DNA from 4 places in the Marvinbryantia formatexigens DSM 14469 genome. Region 3 is predicted to be linked to each of the others. Evidence: riboswitches for the same ligand, from Rfam matches in the RefSeq annotation. Region 3 holds a riboswitch; each other region holds the start of a gene.
What was found. A riboswitch is a leader RNA that binds a small molecule or an ion and turns the genes downstream of it on or off. The one in region 3 is predicted to bind cobalamin.
Positions count from the first base shown of each region.

Region 1 (7,424 bases), 1.1 Mb from region 3:
TTTGCGCCCTCCGGGTCATAAGCATTTGCGTCGTTCAGTTCGTCATAACCATAATCCAGTGTCGGCGGAACCGGAGCCTTTGCCGGGGTAGCGCCGCCCTCCAGAAGCACGCTTGTGTAGGTCTCCTTGTCAAGACCGCGCAGCAGCGCCTGACGGAGCGCCAGATCACCCAGCGCGCCGTTCTGGTTCATAAATGCATAGGTGGAGCGCAGGGATTCCAGAGACTGGATGGTGTAAGCATCGTTGCCGTCAAATTCAAATACGTTTTCTGTCTTCAGATTATATGCCACGTCGATCTCGCCGGACTGCAGCGCCATCGAACGGGTCGTCTGGTCGCCGATGATGCGCAGCGTCACGCTGTCATTCGGCACCTCACCGTCCCAATAATACTCGTTGCGCACCACAACCGTATCACCCGACGGGTCGAAGGACTGGAAAGCATAGGGACCTGTGCAGACAGGACCGGACATGGCAATATTGGAGTTGTCAATGCTGGTGTCCATAATCAGGAACAGCGGGTCCGCAAGGCAGCCTGCCATGTTTGCGTTTGCTCTGTTCAGATTGAAAATCAGATTCTGCCCGTCTACCTCAACGCTTGCCACATCAAAGAATTCCGGCACACGGTTGGACATTTCAAAGGTTCTCTCCAGAGAAGCCTTCACCAGCTCCGGCGTCATATCATTGCCGTTGGAGAACTTCACGCCCTCGCGGATGGTAAAGGTCCATGTTTTTCCGTCCTCGCTGTTGCTCCACTCTGTCGCCAGACACGGAACCATGTTGCCCTCCTCGTCAAATTTTGTCAGACCCTGTCCGACGCCGTAACGGGAGATTACCCAGCTGAAATACTGCTCCGTCGGCTCCAGCGTATCTGCAAAGCTGGTCACGCCGATGGTCATCGTGCCTGCTGCGGAAACCACCGCGCCCGCCGCCATTACGGCTGCGCCGACTGCCACTGCCGCCGCTAATTTTTTCATCTTTCTTACCTTCATTTGTTCTTCCTCCTCTAATTTTCCTGTCTCGGATCCAGAATGTCACGGATGCTGTCGCCGAGCATATTAAACACAACTACTACAATTACAATGGCGATACCAGGCGCGATCATCAGCCACGGAGCTTTCGCCATATAGGTTCTTCCTTCGTTCAGCATCAGTCCCCATTCCGGTGTGGGCGCCACCGCGCCAAAACCGAGGAAGGAGAGCGATGCCAGCTCCAGCATCATCGTTCCCATATCCGCCGCCGCTGTCACCGTCATGGTCGTCAGCATGTTGGGAAGGATGTGCCTCCACAAAATTTTTGCCGTACTGGTACCGTTTACCACAGCAGCCTCCACGTACAGATTCCGTTTCAGCTTTAAAACCATACTGCGCGCCAGACGGGCATATTTGGGCCAGCTCACCGCCGTAATGGCGATAACGCCGTTTCGGAGGCTCGCACCCAGCATACCGGCAATCGCGATCGCAAGAATCATTCCCGGAAAGGAGATCATCATATCGGCAACGCGCATGATGACCTGGTCGATCCAGCCGCCGAAATAGCCCGCGATAATACCCAGCACCGTTCCCGTAACGAAAATCGTCGCCACCAGAATCAGCGTATATACCAGAGAGGTTCTGGTGCCGTAGATTACCCTGGAGAGCAGATCTCTTCCCAGCTTATCGGCGCCCAGCGGATATTCCTTGCAGGGAGCCTTCAGGGAATCCGTCATAACAGCCTCCAGCGGGTCCTTCGGCGCGATCCAGGGAGCGAAAATCGCTACGCCCGCGATAGCCAGCGCCAGAATAAAGAAAATGGTAAACTGTTTATGCTCCAGAAAAAAGTTCTTCTTTTTCATGTTCAGTTGACCTCCTTGATTCTTGGGTCGAGCCAGGTATAGGACAGATCAACCAGAATATTAATCGCCATATACAGCACCGCGATCACCAGCACATATCCCTGCACCATCGGATAGTCGCGGCAGGAAATCGCTTTGATCGCCATGCTTCCCATACCAGGCCAGTTGTAGATAATCTCCACGACTGCCGTACCTCCAAGGAGAGAGCCAAGGGACAGTCCCAGCAGGGTAACGATGGGCAGCATGGCGTTGGGCAGCACATGCTTCCAGAGAATCGCCCCCTCCTTAATTCCTCTCATTCTGGCGCCTGTTACATAGTCCTGCCGCAGCTCCTCCAGAACAGCGTTGCGCACCTGTCTGGTATACTTGGAGGACATGGACATCGCCAGTGTGACCGCCGGCAGAATCATCGCCTTAAAGTCCGTCGTACCGCCCGCCACGTTTACCCAGCGCAGCTGCACGCCGAAAATGCTCAGAAGCACAAGACCGATCCAGAAGCTCGGAATAGATACGCCCATAAAGGTGATGCCGCGTATCAGATAGTCCGGCCACTTGTTCTGATAAACTGCCGAGAGGATTCCGCAGGGAATCGAAAATACAATCATCAGAAGAAGCGCAAACAGCGATAGCTTCATGGTTGGCCAGAAGCACTTCATCAGCTTCTCCGCCACCGGAATCTTAAAAGCATAGGAATTGCCCATGTCCCCGGTGAGGACGCCCTTCAGCCAGTTTCCATACTGCACCAGAAACGGCTGGTCGAGTCCCAGCTCATGCCTGGTCTGCTCCAGCAGCTCCGGCGTCGGCAGGTTTCCGCACTCTGTCAGCATGATTTCCGCCGGGTCGCCGGGGGAAAGATAGGTGAGCGCAAAGGTGAAAAAGGTGACGCCAAACAGGACTACCAGAATCTGCAGAAGCCTTTTTCCAATTTGTTTCTTTGACATTGTTTCTCCTTCCTACATTTCCCGTTTTAAAACAAAACAGCCGCAGAAAAAGTTTTTCTCTTCCCGCGGCACCGCAAATATGTATCATATCTGAATGTAAGGCATGACAGCCTGCGCATTTTTGCGCAAAATTTCCCTGCTGCGCAGAAATTAGCTCTCACTAAGTTCCCGCCTGCAAAAATGCCCGTATCACAGACTGATACGGGCATAATTTCACACACAAATTACCTGCTGCTTCTTATCGACCGTAAGAATCAAACGAAAAACAATCGCAAGCAGTTCTCCTGACTTAAGTTCATCGCCCAAAAGCGCCTTCCCAGATCTTCTTTATCAAAATCCAGTGACATAAATGCTCTCAGACTCGCTATCACAGTGACGGGATCGTACCGGACTTGCACCGGTTTCTCTATTAATCCTTGCGGAACTTGCAACGGCTGGCTTCAAACCAGCAAATGTTATTTAATTTTACGTCATACATTATAGTCCAATATTTTTCACTTGTCCAGAAGAATGCAAAAATTTTTCAGGTTTTTTCCTCTATTCCCCGGTAAACGCCTGCGCGATCGGCGAATCCGCCGGCAGCACAATCGTTTTGTTTTCCCCGGTCATGGAAGCCTTCAGCGCGTCCAGACTTCTCACATAAGAATAGAAGTCGGTCTTGTCCTCATCCGAGTAGGCGTCCGCCAGAATCCTCATGTACTCCGCCTCGCCTTCCGCGACCAGGATCTCGCCCTGCCGCTTTGCATCGGAAATCTGGATCGCGACCTCCTTGTCCGTGGTATTGCGGATGACTTTGGCTTCCGAATTTCCTTCCGCTGTGTAGGTCGCCGCAATGTTGTTGCGCTCGGAAATCATACGCTCGTAAACGGAAGCCTTATTGTCGTCCGGCAGGTCGAGCTGCTTCATGTCAAATTCCAGCAGCTCAATACCGTACTGCGTCAGATTGTCCCCCACGCTCGTCATCACCGCTTCGGAAAGCTTTCCGTTGCGTCCGCTGATTACCTCATCCTGTGACAGGCTGCCGATGGTATTTTTGGTGGCATTGTACACCGCTGTATTGATACGGTTCTCGGCATTCGATATCGACGAGTTCAGCGACTGCGCGAATTTCAGCGGGTCGCTGATGCGCCAGAGCACGTAGCTGTCGCTGATCATGGTTTTCTTTTCCTTCGTAATGACGTCCGACGGCGTCAGATCGTACAAAAGAGTCTGCTTGGGCAGCGTGGAAACATTCTGCACAAAAGGCACCTTGAAGCTGACGCCCTCCTGGTCCACCACTTTTACCACCTTGCCGAACTGCCGGATAAGCTTGTATTCGTCTTTGTTTGTCACCACGAGGGAGGAACCAAGCAGAACCACTGCCAGAACCGCTCCCGCCGCTGCCGCAATAGCTGTTTTCTTCATAGTTATCTTCCTCCTGTCTCTGTTTCCGCTTCTGTCTGCGCGCTCTCCCGCGCTGCTGCCGCGTCTTCCCCGGTAAAGGAATCCAGCGGCAGTACCTTCTGTACGCCGTCTCCGCTGTCGATCACGACCTTCATGCCCGGCAGCACCTCCTCCATCGTTTCATAGAACATACGCTGCTTGGTGACCACCGGATTTTTGCGGTATTCCTCGTACATGGCGTTGAATCTCGCCACCTGCGCTTCCGCCTCGTTGATGCGCGTCTGCTTCTGCGCTTCCGCTTCCTTGATAATCTGGTCCGCCTCTGCCTCCGCCTCCGGAAGCTGCTCGTTGCGGTATTTGTTCGCGTTATTCAGCGCAGTCTCTTTGCCCTGCTTCGCATTCTCCACTTCCTTGAATGCCTGGATAACCTCCGCTGTCGGCGGCTCGGAATCCTGCATGGAAATGTTCACGAGCTGGATGCCGATATCCTGTTCCTCCAGTTTCTGCGTAATCATGTCTTTGATTTTCGACTGGATTTCCCCTTTTCCCGTGGTCAGCACATCGTCCACCTGATAGCTGCCGACCACCGTGCGGATGGAGCTCTGGGCGATATTTTTCAGAATAGCCTCCGGCTCGCCCGCCGCGTACAGATACTGCACCGGCTCCGTAATCCGGTATTCCACGAAAAAGTCTACATTAATAAAATTGTAGTCCGAGGTAATCATGAGGCTCTCGTCCTCCACGTTCTCGTTCGTCGCCAGGTCATAGCCGATCGGAAAGCCCTGTATCGTCGTATTTACCTTGTATACCGACTGAATCAGCGGAATCTTGAAATGCAGTCCGGTCTCCGGCACCGCCTTCGGTTTTCCCATCGTCACCAGGACTGCCTGCTCCTCCTCGCCAATCTGATAAAAGGAATCGCCCGCGAATACCGCCACCAGTATCACAGCGGCAGCAGCCGCAATGCCAATCTTGACTGCTCCCTTCCCCTTTTTGCCTTTTCTTCTCTTCTGTTCATTTTTCTTCAGCTCCTCCGGTTCCCCCGTCCAGTCGCCTTCGTTTCTGAATTCTGTCATACCTTTTCCTCCCGTATGTGCATTTGTCTGCGGTTCCAAAGAGAAGGGAGCTTTCCGCGCTCATCCCGGCAAAGCGACTTGTTTCACAAAAAGCTTCAGAATCATTTTCTGTGTAAAAAAAGACTTTCATTTCAGTGTATACCCTGAAACAAAAGTCTCGCTATTTGCTCACATGAGGCGGATAATAATATCGTTCTGACGCCGCATGTACCATCTGATTCGACTGTACGATGTAAGCTACTCCCTTTTCTTTGATATTTTTTTAACACATTTTTGTGCGTTTGTCAATATATTTCTTCAAAATTATTCGCTTTTTCCTGCATTGATGTCTGAAAATATTTTCCATTTTTCAAAAGAGCACAAACCTTTTGCGTACCACTGGCAGTTTTTGCAGGAGCCGGTAAAGATTTCCTCCGTAAGCTTCTGCGCCGCCAGTTTTTTCAGCCTGCGGTAAGTATAGACCTGTCCCTGCTCTATGCCAAGCGCTTCCGCCAGCGCGGCGTCTTTCTTCTCCACCTGCATTCCGCTCGTCCGGCAGGTGTTTTCCGCCGTCAGATTCGGGCAGCCTGCGCAGATGATATCCGGCGCGCAGACCGCATTCAAAGGTTCATCCTGATGCGCCTCCAGCATTCCAATCATGTTCTCCATATTTCTGCAGAAGCCGTCGCTGTATCCGTATCCTACAAACAGCGGGATGCACAGCAGATGATGAATGCGCAGCCTGAGACTACATTCCATAAGCCAGGTTCGCCGCAGAAAGTCCTCTGCGCACCGCCAGCGCCACGAAATATGCCAGCACTACCGAGATAATGTCCTTTACCAGGTACGGTACGGAAACCGCCAGCGCCGCCGGAACAAACTCCATTTCCATCACCGCCATAAACTGGAAGATGCCGAGCAGATGGCAGATTGCCAGCCCCGCCGCGCTTAATACCACGAGGAGGATTTTATTTTTCTGCTTCATTCCCAGCCCGCACAGAATCACCATAAACAGAAAGCCCCAGATGAAACCGCCGGTCATGCCGACCAGCTTGTCCGCGCCGCCGCTGAAATTTGCAAATACCGGAACGCCCACCGCGCCGAGCAGTATGTAGACCGCTGTCGCCGCCGTCCCCATTTTCCAGCCGAGCACATACGCCGTCAGCGCCACCGCAAAGGTCTGCAGCGTCACCGGAACACCGGACGGCATCGGAATCGCTATCTGCGAAAGTACCGCCAGCACCGCTACAAACATGCCGGTAAAAACTACATTTCTTGTTGAAATTCTTTTTTTGTTTTCCATAATCACGCTCTCCTCATCTTGTCAGAAACTCTCTCCGCCCGGAGTCCTTCCGGCGGCGGAAGAATTGTAAACCATTTCTTTATTATTTGTTTACATTGCGATTGTACACAAAGAGCGCCCGATTGTCAACTATATTTTTTCATTCAGTTTACAATTTTCAGTTTTTACTTTGTTTGCTTTTCTTTAAGAGTTTTTTTCGAATTCAAACAACATTTGGACACAAACCTGTCCTATACTAAAAACATCAAATGAAGCCGACGCGGTGTACGGCGCGTCTGCATCAAACCGGCTTCGACAAACAACAATCTTCCTTTTCCCAAAGCCATTGCGGGACGGAAGTTTACATACATTATATCCTCTAAATGTTTACGGCACCGGCAGATTTTATCTGCTGGTGCCGTAAATATTTCTGTACGCCCTCTATTCATTCATTTTCAGTTCTTCGCAGATATCCGCCTTCTGTATTTTCCGCATGGTCAGAGCAATGGTTCCCGATACAATCACAAATACGCCCGCCGCGGCAAGCCCGATCGCCGCCCACGGAATACGGAATACCGTATCCGCTCCCACATGGAGCACCAGATACACCAGATAGCTGACGCCCGTTGCCAGGATAGCTCCCGGCAGGATGGAGTGCAGCGTATACAGAATACTCTCGAAGCACATCTTTTTTTTCAGACCGCGCCCCGACATTCCCATCGAGCGCAGCATCGCAAACTCCCGGCGGCGAAGCAGCAGATTGGTGGAAATCGTGTTGAACGCATTTGCCGCCGCCACCAGCGTCAGCAGCGTCACAAACCCAAAGGACAGGATATCCATCGCCATCAGAAAGCTTCTGTCCTGCTCGTACTGCGCCGCCAGATTGAGCAGCGTCTGCTCGCTGACATCCGGCAGCCCCATCTCTTTCCCGT
Region 1 is NZ_CP102268.1:3,250,895-3,258,318, reverse strand. It holds gene NQ534_RS15250 (ABC transporter substrate-binding protein) at 1-989, opposite strand, end outside; gene nikC (nickel transporter permease) at 1,004-1,831, opposite strand; gene nikB (nickel ABC transporter permease) at 1,834-2,772, opposite strand; cobalamin riboswitch at 3,030-3,216, opposite strand; gene hflC (protease modulator HflC) at 3,310-4,176, opposite strand; gene hflK (FtsH protease activity modulator HflK) at 4,179-5,231, opposite strand; gene NQ534_RS15225 (DUF1284 domain-containing protein) at 5,535-5,969, opposite strand; gene NQ534_RS15220 (biotin transporter BioY) at 5,959-6,513, opposite strand; gene NQ534_RS15215 (ABC transporter permease) at 6,934-7,424, opposite strand, start outside.
Region 1: another riboswitch for cobalamin. It lies ahead of nikB (nickel ABC transporter permease); the one in region 3 lies ahead of NQ534_RS10495 (ABC transporter substrate-binding protein).

Region 2 (7,424 bases), 420 kb from region 3:
CAACCAGCTCGTCGTTCGTCAGCATCGGAACATTCAGCGTCACGTTGAATTTTTCCGCGAACGCCGGATTGCGCGCCAGTAAATCCTGCAGATATCTGCGCTCGTCCTCCAGGACGATTACCAGACTGTCCGTCTTAAAGTCCATCGCCATAGAAAGCTGCGATACCGCCTCATCGCTCAGGTCGCCCGCTTCCTCTATAATCAGCACGCCGCCCGCCATTTTGCTGACGGTTGCCGCAATGTCTTTTTTATTGAAGTCCTCCGCGTAAATCTTTGCCACCTTCACGCTCGGCTGCCCCTTGCAGCGGCTGATGATTTTGGCAAGCGCAATCGCCAGCGTTGTTCTGCCGTTTCCGGCGTCTCCCACCAGCAGGACATTGCCGCTGGATGAGGTTTTATTGGCAAGCGCACTGCGCATAATCTGGGTGACGGCATCGTTGATCTGCTCATTCATCCCGCTGATATGCGACCAGAAGCCAATCATGGATTTCTCTTTTTCATCAAGCCCGGATCTGTTATAATCCTCCGGTGCGACCGCCGGCATCGGCTGGCTCTGCGGTGCGGCTGTCTGTGCCGTTCTCTGCGATTCCGCCTGGCTCTGCGGCGCGGCTGTCTGTGCCGTTCTCTTCGGTTCCGGCCGGCTCTGCGGCGCAGCTGTCTGTGCAGCTCTCTGCGGTTCCGCCTGGCTCTGCGGCGCGGCTGTCTGTGCCGCTCTCTGCGGCACCGGCTGGCTCTGCGGCGTGGCTGCCTGTGCCGTTCTCTGCGTTTCCGCCTTCTGCATGGCTGCCGCATAGGAACGGATTGGCGTATCGCCGATTTCCTGCCGGATTTTTCTTGAAATATCAATCGTCGGCGCCGTCATCGGGTCGACTTTTTCTGTTTTCTTTTCCGCCTGCGCGGTCGTATCTACAACGGTGCGCACCACCGGTCTCGCCGCCGGCTGCGCGCTCTGGTTCATTGCGGATGCACTCTGCTGTCCGCCTGCCGTCTCCACAACTGTCCGCACTGACGGCTTTTCTGCCGGACGCGCACTCTGCTGCGACGCTGCCCCGCCCGTCTGCGGCATCTGTTCCGGCGTCGTCCCGCTCATCTGCGGCATATCCGCCTTCGCTCTGTTTTCCATCTGCGGCGTCTGTACCGGCGCTGTCTGCGCCTCCGCCTGTACAGCGACATCCCCCGACGGTTCCGTCGTGCCGGTAAGAATATCGTCAATGCTCACCTTCTGCGGCATTTCTTCCTCCTGCTCCGGCTCCTGCAGACCTGCAGCTGCCTCATGCACCAGTGTCGGCGCGCTCTCCAGCTCCTCCGTGGAGGACGCCGGGCGGATACCGGACAGGATTTCACGCATACTGTTGGCAAGCTCGCTCTGCAAATCAATGGTGCTGATATCGTTTACCGGCATTCTCAGCTCCGGCATTTTAAGCTCCGGCGCGGGCTGTTCCGGCTCTGCGGGAATCTCCGGCATGGACGGCGCCTGCACTGCGGCGGCAATCTGCCTTTCCGTATCCATAATAATGCTGTCTGCGATTGCGTCCTTTTCTGACTTCGGCAGCTCCTTCGTGATAACCTCATCCAGCGTCGGAACAGCCTTTTCCACTACCTGCTCCTTCGTCTCCATGTCCACGATCTCGCTCGGATTGTCATAAACCGTCTGCTGCTCCGGCGTGAGCGGCACATACTTCTTTTTCAGCTCCAGCGCCGCCACCACATATTTTCCGTTGTGGAACCACAGCGCCAGGTCGTCACACTCCGCCACACATTTATCAATCATACCTGCCTCGTCGTACAGCTTCGCCAGCTCATACGCCCACTGCTCGGTATACTCCTTGCTCTTCAGCTCCTCCAGAACAGAAATCTGCTCCTCCAGGGAAGAACCGCGTCCTTTATAAATCTCATACTTCAGAATATATTTGCTGTTATCATTCGGAGAGAGGTTTACATACTCCGTGTAGTATTCCACTGCATCGTCAAACTCCTGCGTCTGCACACAGGCTTCCGTCAGACGGTAAAGAATCTGCCTGCTCCCCGGCGAACGGCGGTATGCGCGGTACAAAATTGCCTTGCTGTCTTCCGCTCTGCCGACCGCCTCATATATCTCACTTATCATGCACAGAGTACGTACACTGCGCACGCGCTTCCATTCTATCGTATCTGCAATATTTGCAGCCCCCTCATAATTTTCCTTCTCTACTAATTTATTAATCTCTTCAAGCTTTGCCTGGTATTCAAACTTGTCCACTTTCATACACCTCTTATTTTGTGTTTTCTCCATTATTGCCTGCACAATCTGCAGCTGCAATAATACCTTTTCTTCCCCTCTTTGTAACACCCCAGTGATAAATTTCACATAGTTGTAATAATTCTAGCATAACATACCATGCTTGTCAAAGGAAACACCGGGTTTTTCATGTATGTTTTTTCATATATCAGTAACAATTCCGCCATCCGAAAAATAAGTTTACAAGCTTTCCAGAATATGTTACGATATAATAGATTTATAGCTTTCTGTAAACTATTTAACAAAAACGGAAAAGGTGTAGGGAACGCAAGTGAAAAGCTGCGGCAGCCCGCTCTACTGTGATGATTATGCTCCGGTCAGTATGCCATTGGGAAACTGAGAAGGCGACGGGAGTGAAAGGTCTAAGCCAGGAAACCTGCCTTTTCTAAGGAAATGCGATTCGGTGGGGAAGCAGCGTAACAAGCAGCAAAAAAAGCTGTGTCTTTTTTAATGGGAAGAAAGTTTATCGCTCTTTTTATTCTTCGCCGTGCATTTCGCACACATTTTCAAGGAGGAAAAACATGAAAAACAGAATCACGAAAGCGTTGCTGGCAGTTGCTGTGTCCATTTCCATGCTTTCTGGAAGCAGCATAGCTGTCATGGCGGAGAGCACGGCCGCCATCAATGAAAAGAACGAAACAGATGAAGTGGTAATCGCTACCTACCGGGACGCAATCCAGGGAAGCGGCGACGCTTATTACTGCTGGGAAGGAACCTTCGTCTGGGAAGCTCTGACCGTAAACAACGGCGGCGTAATAGAGCCCTGGCTTGCAGAATCCTGGGAGCACAACGATGATTGTACCGAATGGACTCTGCATCTGCGTCAGGATGCCTACTTTACAGACGGCGTACAGTTTAACGCAGACGTATGCCTGGCAAATATTGACCGCTGGGGCAAGGACCTTACCTCCACCTATACGTCTCTGAGCATTGAAAAGACCTTCCCGAATCTGGATACGCTGGAAAAGGTAGATGATTTTACAATCAAATGCACATTTACGGAGCCTCTTACCACGCTGGAATATAATCTGTCCGATTACGGCAGCCCCATGTTCAGCCCGAACTGCTTTGATGAGGAAACCGGCGTAATCAGCGACTATGCTATCGGCACCGGTCCCTATAAAATCATCGACCACAAAGAAAACGAATATGTTCTTCTGGAAAGAAATGACGACTATTACGGAACGCCGGGAAATGTAAAAACCTTCCGTATCCGCTGCATTCCCGAAGCAGAAACCAGAATTTCCGCACTGAAATCCGGCGAAGTAATGGGACTGGCTGATAACGGCGCTATCACAATGGACGCTGCCCAGGACCTGTGCAATACAGACCCGAACTTTGCAATGGATATTACACCCAGCCATATGGTCGAGTACATCACCTTCAACTGCCAGAATGAATATCTTTCTGATTCCCGGCTACGCAATGCCGTCAGCCTTGCTACAGACAGAGATTCCATTTGTGAGGTTCTCTACGGCGGTCTTCTTGAACCAGCATATTCCTATCTGAGCAATCAGTCTGTATTCCATCTGGATATCCAGGGCGAATATGATATGGAAAAAGCAAAAGAACTTGCCGCCGAGGTACTTGGTGACCAGACGGTAGATATGAACATGATCATCCGTTCCAATACGGCTTCTGATTACAACTGTAAAGCCGTTGCAGAATATATGAAGCAGGTGTACGCGGAAATCGGTCTGAACATCGAAATTGAAATCCTGGATTCCAATATTTACAAAGAGCGTCAGGCTGAGGGAGATTTTGATATGGCTCTGACCGTATCCGGTTTAAACAATGCCGACCCGGCTTCCACCTTTAAAGCATACTTTACCAGCGATGGTACTTCCAACAAACAATATGGTCTGAACTACTACAACCCGGAGATTGATGAGCTGGTAGAAAAAGCCACCACCATCGCAGATGTAGATGAGCGCGGCGAGATTTACGACCAGATTCAGACCATTCTTTACGAGGATATGGCAGTTTGCCCAATCTGCTACCAGGTCAACGTAAATATTCACAACGTTGCCATTGAAAATTACGCCGGAAGAACATTTGGCGTCGGGCTTCCTACCATTTCCTGGACCGAATAATACACGCATATGAAAAAGCTGCGGGGTGCCGCTTTACGGCATCCCGCTCTTTCTTAATATTTTTGAGGAAAAAAGATGACGCTGATCAAATATCTTTTCAAAAAAATCCTTATGCTGATTCCGGTTCTGATAGGAATCAGTATTGTAGCGTTTGCTCTGGGCGTTTCATCCCCCGGCGACCCGGTAGACCAGGTACTGAATCCAACCGGAGACGACACCTACACGCAGGAGCAATATGACGCTATGGCAGAGAAGATGGGACTTGATGAACCTCTGCCGGTCCAATATCTGAACTGGGTCAAAAATTTGTCCAGAGGTGATCTGGGACGTTCCTTTTTTACGCAGAAAAGTATTCTGGAGCAGCTCCAGAAGCGCATCCCTCTGTCAATGCGTCTGGCGCTGTATGCTATGGTGCTGATTACCGTCTTTGGCGTTGGCTTCGGCATATTAATGGCAATGTTTAAAGACAGCCTTCTGGACCATATTCTTGGCGGCATTTGCACAGTGGCATTATCCGTTCCCGGCTTCTGGATCGCTATTGTACTGATTTATATTTTTGCGGAAGAATTAAAAATTCTGCCTACCAGCGGTCTTATGACTCCGGCAGGCTACATTCTCCCTTCTGTAACGCTGGCGCTCCCCAGCATCGGAGTGTGCGCACGGCTGACCAGGAGTGCAATTCTGGATGAAATCGGGCGGCAATACGTGCTGGTGGCTGATGCAAAGGGCTTAAAGCACCGGCAGACAGTTTTTCGTCACGCCTTTGTCAATGCCCTAATTCCGGTAATAACGTATCTGGGAAATCATATGGCAGGCATTCTGGGCGGAGCATCCATCGTTGAAACCATTTTCGCGCTGCCCGGTATCGGAAGCTATGCTATTTCGGCAGTACAGTCCAAGGATTATTATGTTGTCCAGGCGTATGTCCTGTTTTCCGGAAGCGTTTATGTGCTGATGACCATATTAATTGATTTAATCTATATTGCAATTAATCCGAAAATCCGTGCTGGGGAGGAAGTTGGATGAAGCTGAAAACAAAACTTGCAATAGGCATATTGGCGATTATTTTATTTTGCAGTATCTTTGCCCCTGTGATTGCTCCCTATGACCCGCTGGAATCTGATTTATCCGCCGCCATGCAGGGAATTTCCCGCGAGCATCCTCTTGGAACAGACAGCATCGGCCGCGACATTTTAAGCCGCGTTCTGTATGGCGGGCGGCAGTCTATCGTACTGGCTCTGGCAGCCACAGCGCTCTCTATGGCAATCGGCTGCCTCATCGGGCTTCTGGCGGGTTACTACGGCGGCGTGGTGGATGTGATTATTACAGCGGTATCCAACGTGTTTCAGGGACTGCCCGGTCTTATCTTAATGATTGCGATCGCCGGTATTCTGGAGCAGGGCGTCAAAAGTATGCTGATTGCGATCGTTATTAATTCCTGGGTCGGTTTTTCCCGTATTGTCCGGGGAGAGGTGATGAAAATCAAGCAGGAATATTTTATAGACGGTCTGCGCACCGTCGGGGCAAAAGATATGCGGATCCTCTTTTCCCATATCTCTCCCAATCTTTTAGGAACTATCTGCGTTATTTTTGCCACCAGAGTAGCCAGCACCATCATTTCGGTGGCTTCCCTCAGCTATCTGGGACTTGGTCTGCAGCCGCCCACCCCGGACTGGGGCGTAATGATCAGCGATGCCAGACAATACTTCCGGCGCAATCCCCTTCTGGTAATAGCTCCGGGTCTGTGCATTGTCCTGCTGTCACTTTCTGTAAATATGATTGCCGACGGGCTGCGGGATCACTTTGATGTCCGTGACGACCAGATAAAAAATATGTGAGGAACAATTATGAGCAAGGATATAGAAATTCGGAATCTATGTGTTTCATTTCCAGAAAAAAACGGCGTCAGCCAGGTAGTGACAGATGTTCACGCCCTGTTCGGTGAGGGAGTTGTCACCGGACTGATCGGCGAGAGCGGAAGCGGAAAATCCGTGCTGGGTATGTCTATTTTACAGTTGCTGCCCAAAAATGCAGTGGTAGAGGGAAGCTGTATGTACGAAGGGCGCAATCTTTACAATTTAACACAGGAAGAAATGCGGAAAATCCGCGGACAGGAGATAGCCCTGATTCCCCAGAATCCTTCTGAATCGTTAAATCCTATCCGCCGGATCGGAAAGCAGCTTATAGAAGGTGTAACAGCGCACAAAAGTCTTTCCCGGAAAGAAGCCCGGAATCGCAGAGACGCCCTTCTGGTTCGTTTCGGTTTTCCGGAACCGGAAAAAATTAACCGTGCTTACACTTTTCAGCTCAGCGGAGGAATGAACCAGAGAGTAATCTCCGCCCTTGGTCTGATGGAGCAGCCCGAATGGGTGATTGCGGACGAGCCGACGAAAGGGCTGGACGCTATTTTACGCCGACAGGTTTACCGGGTGCTGAAAGAAATTTCAGAGCAGGAAACCAGAGGAATGATTGTGATAACCCATGATATTGCCCTGGCAGGCGCGCTCTGCAAAAGACTGATGGTGCTTTATAAAGGAACCGTCCTGGAACAGGGAGAAACGGCGCAGATTCTGGAAAATCCGGCGCACCCCTATACCCAGGGGCTGATTGCTTCTCTGCCGGAAAAGGGAATGCATCCTATCCGGCGCGCGGACCCTGGAAAGATTTCAGAGACAAAGGGATGCCGGTTCTATCCGCGCTGCCCTTATGGAACAGAAAAATGCAGAAAGACTCTGCCGCCGGAAATACAGCTTCCGGACGGCAGACTGGTGAGGTGCAACCGATATGCTGGAGATATATAAATTATCAAAAAGCTTTCAGAGCGGTATTCTGAAAAAGCAGAAAACCCAGGCAGTCCAGGAGGTTTCCTTTTGTATTCCGGATGGAAAAACCTTCGGGATCGTCGGCAATTCCGGATGCGGAAAATCCACGATCGCCCGGATGCTGCTCTCCCTTATCCGCCCTGACGCCGGAGAAATCCGGATTGATGGAAAAGATATTTTAACCGCCCCAAAACGAAACAGGCAGGCGCTTTCCAGGAAAATTCAAATTAT
Region 2 is NZ_CP102268.1:1,784,543-1,791,966, forward strand. It holds gene NQ534_RS08645 (hypothetical protein) at 1-2,239, opposite strand, end outside; cobalamin riboswitch at 2,516-2,676, shown strand; gene NQ534_RS08650 (ABC transporter substrate-binding protein) at 2,800-4,371, shown strand; gene NQ534_RS08655 (ABC transporter permease) at 4,447-5,397, shown strand; gene NQ534_RS08660 (ABC transporter permease) at 5,394-6,209, shown strand; gene NQ534_RS08665 (ABC transporter ATP-binding protein) at 6,219-7,172, shown strand; gene NQ534_RS08670 (ABC transporter ATP-binding protein) at 7,156-7,424, shown strand, end outside.
Region 2: another riboswitch for cobalamin. It lies ahead of NQ534_RS08650 (ABC transporter substrate-binding protein); the one in region 3 lies ahead of NQ534_RS10495 (ABC transporter substrate-binding protein).

Region 3 (7,424 bases):
GCGCGGAGAAATCCGGGCGGCGTTTTTTGGGGAGATTTTGCAACATGGAAGCTTGCCGGAAACGTTCCAGAACATTGGGGAAATTCCAAATAGCATTGAAAAACAGAAGTTTTGGGAAAAATTTTCCTAAAAATATTGATAATCCAAAAGTTTTGGGATAAAATATACTAAAAATATTTTTGCAAGGATGATTTTGGAATTTCAGAAGCAAATGGATTGGAGGGATTGCCTGTGGCTGTCAGACGGATAGAGAGAAAAGAGTATCTTGAAAAACTCATTGCATTTCGGGACAAAAATATAATAAAAATCATCACGGGAGTCCGTCGGTGTGGAAAATCAACGCTGATGGAAATGTATCAGGATTATCTGAGAAAAAATGGCGTATCCGGCGAACAGATAGTTGCGGTAAATCTGGAAGATTATGATTTTTATGATTTGCGGGAGCCCAAAGCACTTCATGCATATATAAAGGAACGCCTTGTGCAGGATAAAATGACCTATGTTTTTCTTGACGAAGTACAGCATTGCGATGATTTTGCCGGGGTTCTGGACAGTCTGTTTATTAAAAAGAATGTTGATTTATATGTGACAGGTTCAAATGCTTATATGCTGTCGTCGGAAATTGCCACACTGATTTCGGGACGGTATGTGGAAATCAGGATGCTGCCGTTATCATTTAAAGAATATGTGATGAGCACAGGAAATATGCAGGAGCTTGGGAAAAAGTATGTGACATATCTGGAAAACAGCTCTTTCCCGTATACCTTGGAGCTTGCAGGGCGACCGAAAGAAATCCGGGATTACCTTGATGGAATTTATAACACCATTGTGGTAAAAGATATTGCAAAACGAAATAAGTTTCCGGATACGATGATGCTGGAAAGCATTGTGCGATTTCTGTTTGATAGTATTGGAAGTCCGCTTTCCACAAAGAAAATTGCGGACACTATGACGTCGAACGGCAGAAAAATTGATACAAAAACAGTAGAAAAATATCTGGATGCGTTAATGGAGAGCTACATCATTTATCAGGCAAAAAGATATAATATAAAAGGAAAGCAGTATCTGAAAACGTTGGAAAAATATTATGTGGTGGATATTGGTCTGAGATATATGCTGCTGGGAGCCCGTTCTGCTGATGTGGGCCATATTCTGGAAAATGTAGTTTATCTGGAGCTGATACGCAGAGGGTATGATGTATATGTCGGCAGGCTGGATGAACTTGAAGTTGATTTTGTGGCAATGGATTATAAGAGAATCACATATTATCAGGTGGCGGCTTCTGTGCGCGATGAGCAGACACTGCGGCGGGAGCTGGCGCCGTTGCAGAAAATAAATGACCACTATCCCAAATTTCTTCTTACGCTGGACGAGGACCCGGAGGGGGATTACGAAGGCATCCGGCGGGTAAATGCGCTGGAGTGGCTTATGGGAATGACGGAAATATAGTGTTAAATACAGTGGTTTCGTTGCAATCGTTGTGCAACGAAAAAGAAATCGTTGCAAATCATCTGCAACGATTTCCTGCGATGCAACAGGGCAGCCAGGCTGCCCTTGTTATCTGTTAATCATAATCGATAAATATTTTTTCGTTTCGCCGGAATACATCCGCGTGGATATGGTAGAGCTCCTCCACGAGCGCGGAGCTGATAACGTCGTCCGGTCTGCCGTCGCAAAGGTTCTGACCGCCTTTGAGCACGTAGATGCGGTCGCAGAATTTTGAAGCGAGACTTAAATCGTGCAGTGCGGTCAGCACTGTTTTTTTCGACGCTTTCAGAAGCGACAGCGTTTTTATCTGGCTGCCGATATCCAGATGGTTGGTCGGCTCGTCCAGAATAATCATTTCCGTTTCCTGCGCCAGCGCGCGGGCAATCAGTACCCGCTGCTTTTCACCGCCGGACAGGCTCAGAAAGCTTCTCTCCAGAAAATCTTCCATTCCGACCATTTCCAGCGAATGGCAGACTATCTCGCGGTCATGGTCATTGGCGGCTTCTATCAGACGTTTTCTGGGATAGCGCCCCATCTGCACGACCTCTTCGACGGTGAAGTCAAAATTTGCTTCGCTTTCCTGCGAAACCACCGCGATGCGTTCCGCCATCTGCCGGTTTGACATTTTCAGAAGACTTTTTCCGTCCAGAAGAATATCTCCCGAAACGGGTACAAGCATTTTGTAGATATTTTTCAGCAGCGTCGATTTTCCGCTTCCGTTCGGACCGATGACGCCCACGAATTCCCCCTGGTTTACGGTGAGGGAAATATCCCGGATAATCTCCACCTGCCGGGTGCGGTAGCTTACTTTTTCTGCACTGAGCATAGGTCCGCCTCCTTTAAGATTTCCCGAAGGAATATTTCCGTACCCGTATCATCCACAGGAAGACAGGTGCTCCGAGCATGGAAGTAATAATGCCGATAGGAATTTCGCTGGGCTGGTCGAGCATTCTGGCACCGACGTCCACCCAGACCAGGAAAATCGCTCCCAGCAGCGTGGAAATCGGAATCACCTTCCGGTGGTCCGCACCGACCATCGACCGCACGATATGCGGAATAACAAGTCCGACGAACCCGATGCTGCCGGTTACTGCCACTGCCGTGCCGGTCAGCGCCGCAGACAGAAAGACGGTGATTTTGCGCACAAGATTGATATTGATTCCCAGCGTCACCGCGCTGCTCTCTCCCATAAGAAGCGCGTTCATGGAGGTTGAGAGAGCGTACAGGCACAGAAAGCCCGGTATCAGTACCACAAACAGGGGAAGAAGCTCTTCCCACTGGGCACTGGCTACGCTGCCAAGCGTCCAGAACGTCACCTCCCGGATTTTGCTGTCATCCGGGGCCTTGTAAATGAGAAAGTTTGAAAATGCGGTAAACATGGCGGAAATAGCCGTTCCCACCAGAACCAGCTTGATGGGCGCCACCTCTTTGCCGCTTTTCGCCATGTAATAAACAATTAAAATCGCCGCCATTGCGCCGATAAAAGCGCCGCCCTGGACAGAGTATGCGCCAAGGAAGGAGAGCGCTCCGGTGACGATGGCAAGCGAAGCGCCGAAGGTTGCGCCGGAGGATACGCCGAGCACATAGGGACTTGCCAGCGGATTTTTGGTAAACGACTGCATGGCGACGCCCGAAAGCGTCAGCGCAGAACCTACCATAGCGCCCATCAGCACCCGCGGCGTCCGCAGATGCCAGACGATGTTCTGGGTGCTCATCCGGATATCTTCAACATCGCCTATGCCGGTCAGATGATGAAGAACCACCTGCCAGACCGTTTGGAAAGGGATGCTGACGGGCCCGATTCCGATGGCAAGAATCATCGACAGAATCAATAGTATTAGCAGGAACACGCAGGTTATCCCCACGTGTTCCCTCATGAATTTACATAACCGTTTCATATGAAATTATTCAAAACACTCCGGATGGAATGCCTGGGCAAATTTTTCAATCGTATCGCCCACACGGGTGCTGGCGAATACTTCCGGAAGCGTGATAACAAGGAAGTTTTCGTTCTTGATGGCGGTTACATCGGAAAGGGCTTCGTTGTCCAGCAGGAACTGGATTTTCTCGTCTGCGGTCGTATCGCCGTAATCATTGATGACGATAACCTCCGGGTCCGCCTCTACAACGGCTTCCCAGCTTACGTTGTTCCAGGTCTTTTCAAGGTCCTCAAATACATTGACGCCGCCTGCGTGACGCATCAGCTTTGAGGTGAAGTTATTTCCGGGTGTGTAGGCGCCGCCGTCACGTTCGCTGTCAAAGTTGAATACCCGCACTTCCTCTGTTCCGGCGATTTTTTCTTCGACTGCCGCAATCTGGGCTTTCATACCGTCTACGATTTCATTTGCTTTGTCTTCAACCTGGAAAATCTTGCCGAGGTTGTAAAAATCCTGATAAACATCTTCCACGTCGCAGCCAAGCTTGTAGCCTTCAATGGAAGAAAGGGACATGATGCCGTAATCGCTTAAGGTATCATGTGTGGCAATCGCCGTGTCAGAATCGCTGAAAGCAGAGCTTCTTCCATAAATGAAATCCGGTTCCAGGTCCAGAACTACCTCCAGGGACGGATAACCGTTGTTGTCAGAGATAACCGGCTTTGATTCGTATTCTTCGCGGTACTGCTCCGGAAGCTGGGCGTTGTTATAGCAGGTTCCGATAATTTTGTCGCCGAGACCCAGCGCCATAAGCTGCTCTCCGGTGTTGGGATTGGTGCTGATTACACGCTCCGGAACATGTGTAAAGGTGACCTCCTGGTCGTCCTTTGTCACCAGCGTGAAAGGAAATACGTCGCCATCTGCGGCTTCTGTGCCGTCAGCTTCTGTCTCCGCAGCTTCGGTTTCCACAGCGGCTTCCTGTGTTTCGGCTTCTGTTTCCTCAGCAAAAGCTGCTGCCGGGGAGAGCGCCATTACGCCAGCCATAATCAGTGTCAGTAATTGGTTTCTTTTTTTCATCTTGCACCTCCATAGATATTATGGTCGGGACTTTTGCCCCAACATCATGAAATGAGTGATTGGTTACTGGAAGTCCATAAAAAAGAATCCTGGTCTGGATGCATGCCCGGAAAAGTTGGAGAACTTTTTATGGCTCCTCCAGGACCTGCCACCGGCAGCTCCCTTCGGATGCATGGCAACAAAAAAGCCTGTCTTCACAGACAGGCATACCAGACAGATCGTTTTGTGCGCAGTAGTTGGGACCGGGCTTTGCAGCCGGCTGCATGAACCGGAAAACGGAACTGCTGCGTGTGTCGTAGATACGAACAAATCTGCGAGGATGCTTTGCATGGAAGCTTCTTTCGCACAAGGCAGGCAGGTTTCCTGGCTCACAGATTTGCGCTTGTCCCTCCTTCTCACGGCATTCGCCGCAATGGATATCCGGGGAAGCTCCCTGCTCACAGTGACCGCATCGCTCAGGCTTTTCCTGATTCCCTCTCATTTCCGGATACGGAAATTCACCTGCTTTGTTTCGACAAAATTCATGATAGCATATAGCTGTATGCTTTGCAAGAGAACTTTTTTGTTGATTTTATCTAATCCCAGATGATCAGATGCATGACTTTTTTGGCGGCTGTTACTATTCTTGAAGATAAATAACTTCTGGCAAGTTTTCTTTTGGAATAGCTCCATATTAATAAAGATTATATATTTCGTTGTACTTCTGCTTCGCTTCGTGAAATTTTCCGGATTCACGGAAGCCGTATATTTCCCGGACACTGTAAGGAAGCATTGGCAGCTTTTCCCGTGTTGCGAGCACAAAGTAGTTATCTGATTTCAAAGCAAGCTCCGCGAATTTTTTTGAAGCCAGAAAGCGGCTTCCTTCATCAATAAAAATGATGGAACCGGATATGCCTTCCAACTGCCGCTCCCAGTCTTCGCTGTCTAATGTTCGGCAGGGGAGGTCGCAGGAGACTACAATGCCGCTGTCAGTACCGTATCTTCTATAGTCACGGATAAAATCAATCAATACGGTTTTACCGGAGCCGCTGTCTCCGGTGAGGATGGTGATATTTCTTCTAATGGTAAAATCGTATCGGATTTTCTTTGATTCAACAATGATTCTGTGAGCGCCCTTCATAATATATTACTCCTGTTTCATTTTGTTCAGATATTCAGAGGCAACGGGAATCAGCTCTTTCATCGAATGCACGATTTCTCCGCTGTTCCCGACAACGATTGTGAATTTTGTGTCTTTCCCAAAATCCATCAGATGCCGGAGATTGATGGTCAGGTTTTTGCTTTCCGCTATTTTCAGAATCCATTTTGCGCAGTTATCCGGAACCTTGAAAGAACTTCTTCCAGAACACGGTCCTACCCGCGATGATGTCATGAAATGGGCCAGAGAGGAAGCCAGACTGGAAACACTCAGATACAAAGAAGAACAGCAGGCCAAGTCGGTTCAGATAACTTTTCACTCTGACCAGAAGCTGGATTATAGTCAGCAGGTCTTTTACCGCGGAGGATATCTTTTTCCACAAGCCTTTTACTATCGTATCCAGCTTGATAAGACTTGCCGAAAGCTCAGAGATAAATATAAATTTAAGTATGATATCAATGCCATCCTTTCCGATCTGATCTATGCCAGGGTTCTGGAACCAGCAAGTAAGCGTTCTTCTTTTAAGATAGCTTCTGAATTCCTGGAAAAACCTTCTTATCAATTACATGATATATACCGGGCTCTTGATGTCCTGGGAAATGAATGCGATTTCATCCAGTCTGAAGTTTATAAAAACAGTCATCTTCTCGGAAAACGAGATGATAAGATACTTTATTATGACTGTACAAACTATTTCTTTGAGATCGAGCAGGAAGATGGGGAGAGAAAATACGGGAAAGGAAAAGAACACCGGCCTAATCCAATCATTCAAATGGGGATGTTTATGGACGGAGCTGGAATTCCTCTTGCTTTTTCCCTTTTTCCCGGAAATGCGAATGAACAAACATCACTAAAACCTCTGGAAGAAAAAGTCCTCCAGGACTTTGGTTGTACAAAATTTATTTACTGCAGTGATGCCGGACTTGGTTCAGAAGCCATTAAAAGAATAAACCATGCAGGCCAGAGAGCTTTTATTGTTACCCAGTCCATCAAAAAGCTGAATAAAGATGACAGGAAATGGGCACTGGACAAAACTGGCTTTAAACGTGTTTCCGATGATTCTCCGGCAGATCTTTCCAGACTTACAGAGGATGATGCCGGCCTGTATTATAAGGATGAACCATATACCCCTCATTCACTGCACCAGCGTCTCATTGTCACTTACTCTCCTAAATATGCAAAATATCAGAAAGCAATACGTGACGCACAGGTAGAGCGTGCCGAAAAAATGCTCCATTCCGGGAAAGTAAAAAAAGAACGCAGAAACCCGAACGATCCCGCACGATTTATAGGTAAGATTGCAGTTACAGAAGAAGGAGAAGCTGCTAAAATCAAGAATTATCTGGATACAGATAAAATAGAAACCGAAGCGCTCTATGATGGAATGTACGCTGTAACTACAGATTTGTTAGATGATGACGTAAAAGATATTTTAAAAGTAAGCGAGGGCCGTTGGGAAATCGAAGAATGTTTCCGCATCATGAAAACAGATTTTGAAGCAAGACCTGTATTTCTTCATGACGATGTGCGTATCAAAGCACATTTCCTGATCTGTTTTCTTGCATTAGTCATATACCGTTACCTTGAAAAAAGTTTGGGAAATGCCTATACCTGTGAAACAATCCTGGACAAACTGAAATCCATGAATTTTGCTGATGTACAGGAACAGGGGTTCATGCCACTTTATACACGGGACAAACTAACCGATGCCTTACACGAAGCATGTGGTTTTGAAACAGACTTTCAATTCATTACAAAAAGCCAAATGAAAACAATCCAGAAAAAAAGTAAAGGGAGAAAATAAAATACCATACTTCAAAACAAGAGCAAAACACCTTGCAACCAGC
Region 3 is NZ_CP102268.1:2,200,552-2,207,975, forward strand. It holds gene NQ534_RS10480 (ATP-binding protein) at 232-1,449, shown strand; gene NQ534_RS10485 (ABC transporter ATP-binding protein) at 1,565-2,314, opposite strand; gene NQ534_RS10490 (FecCD family ABC transporter permease) at 2,328-3,353, opposite strand; gene NQ534_RS10495 (ABC transporter substrate-binding protein) at 3,393-4,439, opposite strand; cobalamin riboswitch at 4,776-4,959, opposite strand; gene NQ534_RS10500 (P-loop NTPase family protein) at 5,113-5,559, opposite strand; partial or broken gene NQ534_RS21730 (DUF4869 domain-containing protein) at 5,566-5,757, opposite strand; partial or broken gene NQ534_RS10510 (IS1634 family transposase) at 5,759-7,381, shown strand.

Region 4 (7,424 bases), 1.9 Mb from region 3:
TTACCTGCTCCATCACGGTACGCGCATTTGCCAGTCCGCTCACCACGCAGATTCTGATTTCCGTGCCGTTGTACGGAATGGAAAATTCACGGATAAAGCCCTCCTGGCGCACGCCGCATTCTGCGATTTCCTGGAAGGTTTCTTTCGCGTGGTCCGGCGCCAGCCGGCGGATGACCGCCTCCGTTACGCCTCCTGTCACGCCAAAGATGACGCCGCCGCCCGAACCAAAGCCGAACGGAATGTCGGAGGATTCCGGCTCCAGCTCCGCAAAGTCGATGCCGGTCGTTTTAATCATGTCGATCAGCTCCGTCGTCGTCAGCACAAAATCGGTATCCTTTTCGCCCTTCGTATAGCTGTTGGGGCGGTTCGCCTCCATCTTTTTCGCCGTACACGGCATGATGGATACCATCACCGTCTTTTTCCCGCCGCTGTTCGCCGGATCGCGGAAATATTCCTTCACGACCGCGGAGAGCATTCCCTGCGGGGAACGGCAGGTGGATACGTTTTCTTCAAATTCCGGATAATGCTCGCCGACAAATTTCACCCATGCCGGACAGCAGGAGGTCAGAAGCGGCAGCTTTTCCCCGCTCTGCACGCGCTCCAGAAACTCGGCGGATTCCTCCATGATAGTAAGATCCGCGCCGAAGGTGGTGTCGTATACCTCGTCAAAGCCCATCCGGTGCAGCACGTTTACAATTTTTCCCATCACGCTCCTGCCCTTTGGCAGACCAAAGGCGTCGCCCACCGCCACGCGCACCGCCGGGGCAACCTGCGCCACCACGCGCGTATCCGGGTCGGAAAGCGCCTCCCACACCTCGCCGCGGTTGTGGCGGATGCTGATAGCTCCCGTCGGACAGAAGATGCGGCACTGCCCGCAGTTTACGCAGTCCGTCGTCGCGATTTCCCGGTCAAATGCCGGCATCACCATCGCGTCGGAGCCGCGGTGCGCAAAGCCGAGCGCGCCGATGCCCTGCAGCTCCTCACAGACGCGAACGCAGTTTCCGCAGAGAATACATTTGTTCGGGTCTCTCACGATCGACGGCGAGCTGAAATCCAGCGGCCGTCTTTCCTTATAGTTCTCAAAACGCACTTCCATCACGCCGAAGCGCTTTGCCAGCGTCTGCAGGTTGCAGTCCCCGCTCTTCTCACAGGTGAGACAGTCGCGGCAGTGCGCGGCGAGCAGAAGCTCGATAATCAGCTTGCGGTATTTCCGCAGCTTTCCGGTGTTGGTAAAAATGACCATGCCGTCTCTCGGTTCCTCCGAGCAGGAGGCAAAGGTTTTCCCGCGGTCATCCTCCACCGTGCACAGACGACAGGCGCCGAAGGTGGAAAGCTCGGAATGATAGCAGAGTGTCGGAATGTCGATGCCGGCATTGCGGATAACGGACAGGACATTCTTTTCATCGGTAAATGTTACTTTTCTACCGTCTATTGTCATGGTTCCCATATTCGTTCCTCCCTATGCTTCAACATAAATGGCATCAAATGCACAGTTGTCCTTACAAGCTGAACACTTAATACAGATATTTGGATCAATATGATAGCATTCCCTGCGGACGCCGGTGATCGCTCCGACCGGACAGTTTTTCGCGCATTTTCCGCAGCCCTTGCAATATTCCGGGTTGATGACAAACCGGCGCATCGCCTGGCAGACCTTCGCCCGGCATTTTTTATCCACGATATGCTCCTCATATTCCTTCCGGAAGGTACGTAAGGTACTGAGCACCGGAAGCGGCGCGCTCTTTCCAAGACCGCACAGCGCCATGTCCTTTACCATACCGGCAAGCTCCTCCAGACGGTCCAGATCCTCTAATTCGCCCTTCCCCGCCACGATTTTTTCCAGGATTTCCAGCATACGCTTGGTACCCTCGCGGCACGGCACGCATTTTCCGCAGGATTCCCGCTGCGTAAAGCTCATGAAGAATCTCGCCACCTCGACCATACAGGTGTGGTCGTCCATAACAACCAGACCGCCGCTGCCGACGATCGCGCCGTATTTTTTGATGGATTCAAAGTCGAGCGGCACATCCAGATGCTGCTCCGTCAGACAGCCGCCGGACGGTCCGCCGATCTGCACTGCCTTAAAGGTGCCGCCGTCCTTCATACCGCCGCCGATATCAAAGATAATCTGGCGCAGCGTCGTGCCCATCGGCACCTCGATCAGACCGGTATTCTGGATGGAGCCCGTCAGGGAGAAGGTCTTTGTCCCCGGCGTGCCCTCCGTTCCGATACTGCGGTACCAGTCTGCACCCTCCAGTACGATCTTCGGGACATTTGCATAAGTTTCCACGTTATTTAATACCGTCGGCTTCGCCCAGAGCCCTTTTTCCACGGTACGCGGCGGCTTGACACGCGGCATTCCGCGATTTCCCTCTATGGAAGCCGTCAGCGCGCTGCCCTCGCCGCACACAAAGGCGCCGGCGCCCCGGTTAATATGCATGTGGAAGGAAAAGTCTGTGCCAAGGATATTATCGCCAAGCATATGCCTTGCCTCCAGCTCCGCGATCGCGTGCTTCAGCCGCGCGACTGACATCGGATATTCCGCGCGCACATAGATATAACCATTTTCCGAGCCGACCGCATAGCCTGCGATCATCATGCCCTCGATCAGCTTGTACGGGTCTCCCTCCATGACGGAGCCGTCCATGAAAGCGCCGGGATCCCCCTCGTCGCCGTTGCACACCACGTAACGCTCTTTTTCCGCCTGGCGCGCAACCTGCTTCCATTTTCTTCCGGTCGGGAAGCCGCCGCCCCCGCGCCCGCGCAGCCCGGATTTGTCGACCACGTCGACCACTTCGTCCGGCGTCATCTCAAACAGTGCCTTCTGGAACGCCGAAAAGCCGCCGCCCGCCAGATATTCATCGAAAGATTCCGCGTCAAATTTGCCGCAGTTTTCCAGAACGATGCGCGTCTGCTTTGCAATAAACGGAATTTCGTCCGGGCTTCTGTAGGAAATGCCGCCCTGCTTATACAGCAGGCTCTCTATTACGTCATCTCCCTTTACCGATCGCTCAAAAATCTCCCGGCAGTCCGAAAGCTGCACCTTCGTGTACTGCACTACCTGGTCGCCCTTCTGGATGCGCACCAGCGGGCCGAGCTCGCAGACGCCCTGGCAGCCGGTCTTTTTGATGCCGACATGCTCACCCTGTCCGTGCGGGGCGAAATCAATCCGGATACCCGGCTCGTCCTTTGCAATTTTCAGAAATTCCTCATATATTTTCTGGGAACCGGTCGCGATGCAGCCGGTGCCGGAACAGACGAGAATCCGGCAGTCATAAGAGGCAAGCTCCTGTTTTGCGGCTTCGCCCGCCTGAATCAAAGCTTCTCTGTTTTCAATCATGCTGGTCACCTCTCAATTCCCGTATTAAATCGATTGCTTTTTCCGGTGTCATTTTCGGATGCACGTCCTCATTTACCATCACAGTCGGGGCAAGCCCGCATGCGCCGAGACAGGAAACCGTCTCCACGGTAAACAGCATATCGTCGGTTGTATGCTTTTTGGCGCTCAGTCCCAGCTCCTTCTGGAAAGCCTCCAGGATCGGCGCCGATTTGCGCACATGGCACGCCGTTCCGTCGCATACCTTAATGATGTATTTCCCTTTTGGCTCAAAAGAAAAGTTTTCATAAAAGGTTGCGACGCTGAACGCCTTCGCTTCCGTGATGCCGATCTGCCCCGCCACATAAGTGAGCAGCTCTCCCGGCAGATAACGGTACACCCCCTGGATATCCTGCATAATCGGAATCAGGGAAGCTGGTTTTTTACCATAGAACGCGATGATTTCATCCGCTTTCTGATAAAAAGTCTGGTCTAGCATCTTTTGTCCTCCTTTGTTGTTATAGAAAACCTGCACAATATGTTTTTCTTCATCATATCATTTTATGTTCAAAATTACAATAAATGATATATATTTAACGGCATGGACATTTTATTAACAAAGAGGCGACGCTCTTTCGCCTGCCAGTCCTTCTGTGATGCGGCTTTTATGCGCAGGCATTTTTGTTTTTTCTGAAACGAAAAAAATCCCGGCAGGTAAGCCCTGCCGGGAACCCATTCCGTATTCTGCAGAAATGTCAGCTATTCTGCATCGGACGGTATGAAGGAGGTATTATGTTGTGTATTCTCCTTGCTCTGAGATTTCCAAAAAATCAAGTAACTGTTCACCCATACAGTCACATTCACAAACCGCGAAGCGGCTTGGTTGGATGCTGCGCTATAACCAGGAGCACATCTCATATATCAAGCAGGTTTCCTGACTTACAGGTCTGCGCTCGCTCCGCCTTCTCGCGTCATGGGTGACGCAATGACATATTGGAGTCCGCTCTCTGAACACAGTGACCGGTTCGCTTGGGATTCTCACCCAATTCCCTCTTCAAAACAGTATGTATGACTGCTCTGCACTTGATACAGCAATTATCAATTACACAACTATAGTATAGTGCGCCTGTGTATGTTTGTCAATCACTTTTTCTGCTCTCATCCAGCATACGGTTACTTCCAGGTTACTGAAAACGGAGTGAATAGTAACTACTGCCAGTTTTTCCACTCTTCCGGAATTTCATTAATATCGAATTCATAATCAAACAAAATAGAGCCTGCATCTGTGGTTCCAATCTGCGCGCCATGAATAGTTCCGTCCGTGTCCTTAAACAGCCATGTCCCGGACGGGGAGAGATACGACTGTTTTCTGCCCGGATACGTATAGTTTATCCACTCTTGCGGCGCCGCCGCCAGTGAATCTTCAATATCATAGTCATACACCGGCGTTCCGCCTTCTCCCAGATTAAGCTGAGGACCGTGGATTGTTCCATCCTCATCCCGGAATAGCGGCTTGCGACTGACCGTCTCTGCAACCCGCTGCGAATACTCTGTCTGCTCTGAGTACTCTGTCTGCTGCAAATGCTCAGTCTGCACAGATACGTATTTTTCTGATGCGACAGCTTCTGTCTCCTTCTCTATCTTCGCCTCACCATTCAGATTAAATACAAAAGTTCCGTCCTGCAGATCACAGCCGCCGCTTATAAACATCATTCCCATTATCAATCCCGTTGCCATTATTCTTTTCATAATCTACGCTTCCCCCCTGTTTTTTTACATGTCACGCGAAATCCATCCGGTGTCTTTTCAGCAGTAATCCGTACAGCATGCAAATTTAAAATTTTTCTGGCAAGATACAAACCAATTCCGAGATGCTTTTCTGCAGATGCAGTGCGCTTTCCCCGATAAAAAATATCAAAAGCACGCTGTACATCCTCCTCCTGTACGGACGCACAGGTATTTTCTATCCGGCATCCCTGTGCATCCGTGACGATCTTAATGATACCGCCCCTGTCGCAATAGCTGACGGCATTGTCAATCAGATTGGCAAATGCCTTCTCCAGATATTTGTTATCGCCTTCCAGTTCAAACACTTCCTGCATGGAAAATTGCAGAGATACCCCTTTTTCTTCTATCAGCGGTCCGAATTTTCCCAGTTGTTTCCGCAGAAGATTGTTCACGGAAATCATTTCTTTCTGCAGCACCAGATGCTGTGATTCCAATCTTGCAGCTCCGATAATGTCTGCAACCATACTGTCCATTACCTCCGTCTGTCCGATAATCTGCTGCAAATAATAGTCTTTTTTCTCTGCCACGGTATTTTCCTGCAGATTTTCTGCAAAACCGCGAATAATCCCAAGGGGCGTCTTCATTTCATGGGCCATCGCATTGATAAAATCACGCTGGTTTTCTTCCAGCCTTGACCGTCGCTCTTCGTTTTTGTGAACGACAAACATCACTGCCGTCATACAGGCGGTCATCAAAAGAAAACCTGCCAGATAGACATATTTCATATAATCCATCGCTGCTGCCCAGGGTCTGCACTCGCTGAGCAGGGTAAGGTCACAGGTACGATTTCCGATAGAAACCGTATAATCTTCTTTAAAGCGCGGTTGAAATGCTTCGGAGCTCATGCGCACCTTTTCACTGAAAGAACCGTAGTAGTTTTCCAGGTCTTCCGGCACCGTATGCTGCAGATAATCGCTGTTTTTCCAGCGCTTCCAGTCTCTGTAGCCATAGGTCAGCCCCGGAAATACAAGGCTTATCTGCCTTGTGCCCACCGTCATTTCTTCGGCGTCCCGGCTCTCCCATTCCCATACAACCTCACTGCCGGTCTGCACATAGCTTACCGCATCATTTTTATCGTCCGAATATGAAATTTCTGATTTCGAACCGGTAAATGGGTCCTGCTCTCCATCCTCAATGCTTATATCTGTTTGCCAGAATACTCTCTGAACAAAAAGGCCAAGCAAACTGCCGTCTTCCTCTGCTATCTTTCCCAGAAAACGATATTTTTCCGGTTTGTGAGCGCGAAGCTCTTCCTGCCTTTCCAGTGCATACCGTGCCAGTCGGTCAATTTCTTCCTCCGAAAAAAATGAAGATAGCGAAAAAACATTTTGAGCTCCCAGCCTGTAATCCTGATAGTTCTGCACTGCGCTGGCATACTGGCTCCGTACTGCAATTTTGCCTTCCTTATCATAAAAAACCGCCGCATATTGCTGATATTTGGAATGAAGAAGTACAGTTGATACCAGATATTGGTATGACGCTTCTTTTCCTTTCACAGCTTCTTCCATATCTTCTCCGCTGTCTTCTTCTGCATTTCCCAGCGTTTCTATCACTTCTGTCAGACTGCTTAATTGCGTTTGAAAGCTGTGCTCAAATTCATTCAGATATTTCCCCTTCACAAGAAATGTGCATGCCAGCATAATTGTCAAATATAGTATTATGAATCCCGCTGCAACAAACGCCTGCCATCTTTTTCCCGACCTCATGGAATCACCTCCATCCGGTAGCCGGACTTTCTGATCGTCCGGATCATGCTTCCGCTTTTTCCCAGAAGTTTCCGAAGCTTTTTTATATGGTTGTCTACAACGCGCTCATTTCCATCAAAATCATATCCCCAGAAGCGAATCAGCAGCTGTTCACGGCTAAATATGCGTTTGGGGTTTTCCAGAAAAAACAAAAGCAGCTCATATTCTTTTGGAGGCAGCTCACATCGCTCTTCGCCGGACCACACCTCATGTGTACGCACATCGACTTCGATGTCTCCTGCACGAATCCGCCTGCCTGCAGAACTGCCATGCATTCTCCCAATGAGTGCAGTCACTTTCGCATATAATACCGGCAGTGAAAATGGTTTTGTCACATAATCATCCGCACCCATTGCGTAGCCATTTAATTCGTCCTCTTCCTGTACGCGCGCCGTGATGAAAATAACCGGGACATCACTGATTTCCCGTATTTTCCGGCAGATAGTAAATCCGTTCTCTCCCGGAAGCATAACATCCAGAAGAATTAACTGATAGGAATTTGTCTGTATTTTTTCCAGCACTTCCTCTCCGTCATCTGTCACCCTCACCTGCCAGCCCTTGCTTTCAAAATAATC
Region 4 is NZ_CP102268.1:4,139,502-4,146,925, reverse strand. It holds gene NQ534_RS19385 ([FeFe] hydrogenase, group A) at 1-1,447, opposite strand, end outside; gene NQ534_RS19380 (NADH-ubiquinone oxidoreductase-F iron-sulfur binding region domain-containing protein) at 1,460-3,340, opposite strand; gene NQ534_RS19375 (complex I 24 kDa subunit family protein) at 3,333-3,815, opposite strand; cobalamin riboswitch at 4,224-4,418, opposite strand; gene NQ534_RS19370 (hypothetical protein) at 4,526-5,065, opposite strand; gene NQ534_RS19365 (sensor histidine kinase) at 5,062-6,810, opposite strand; gene NQ534_RS19360 (response regulator transcription factor) at 6,807-7,424, opposite strand, start outside.
Region 4: another riboswitch for cobalamin. It lies ahead of NQ534_RS19375 (complex I 24 kDa subunit family protein); the one in region 3 lies ahead of NQ534_RS10495 (ABC transporter substrate-binding protein).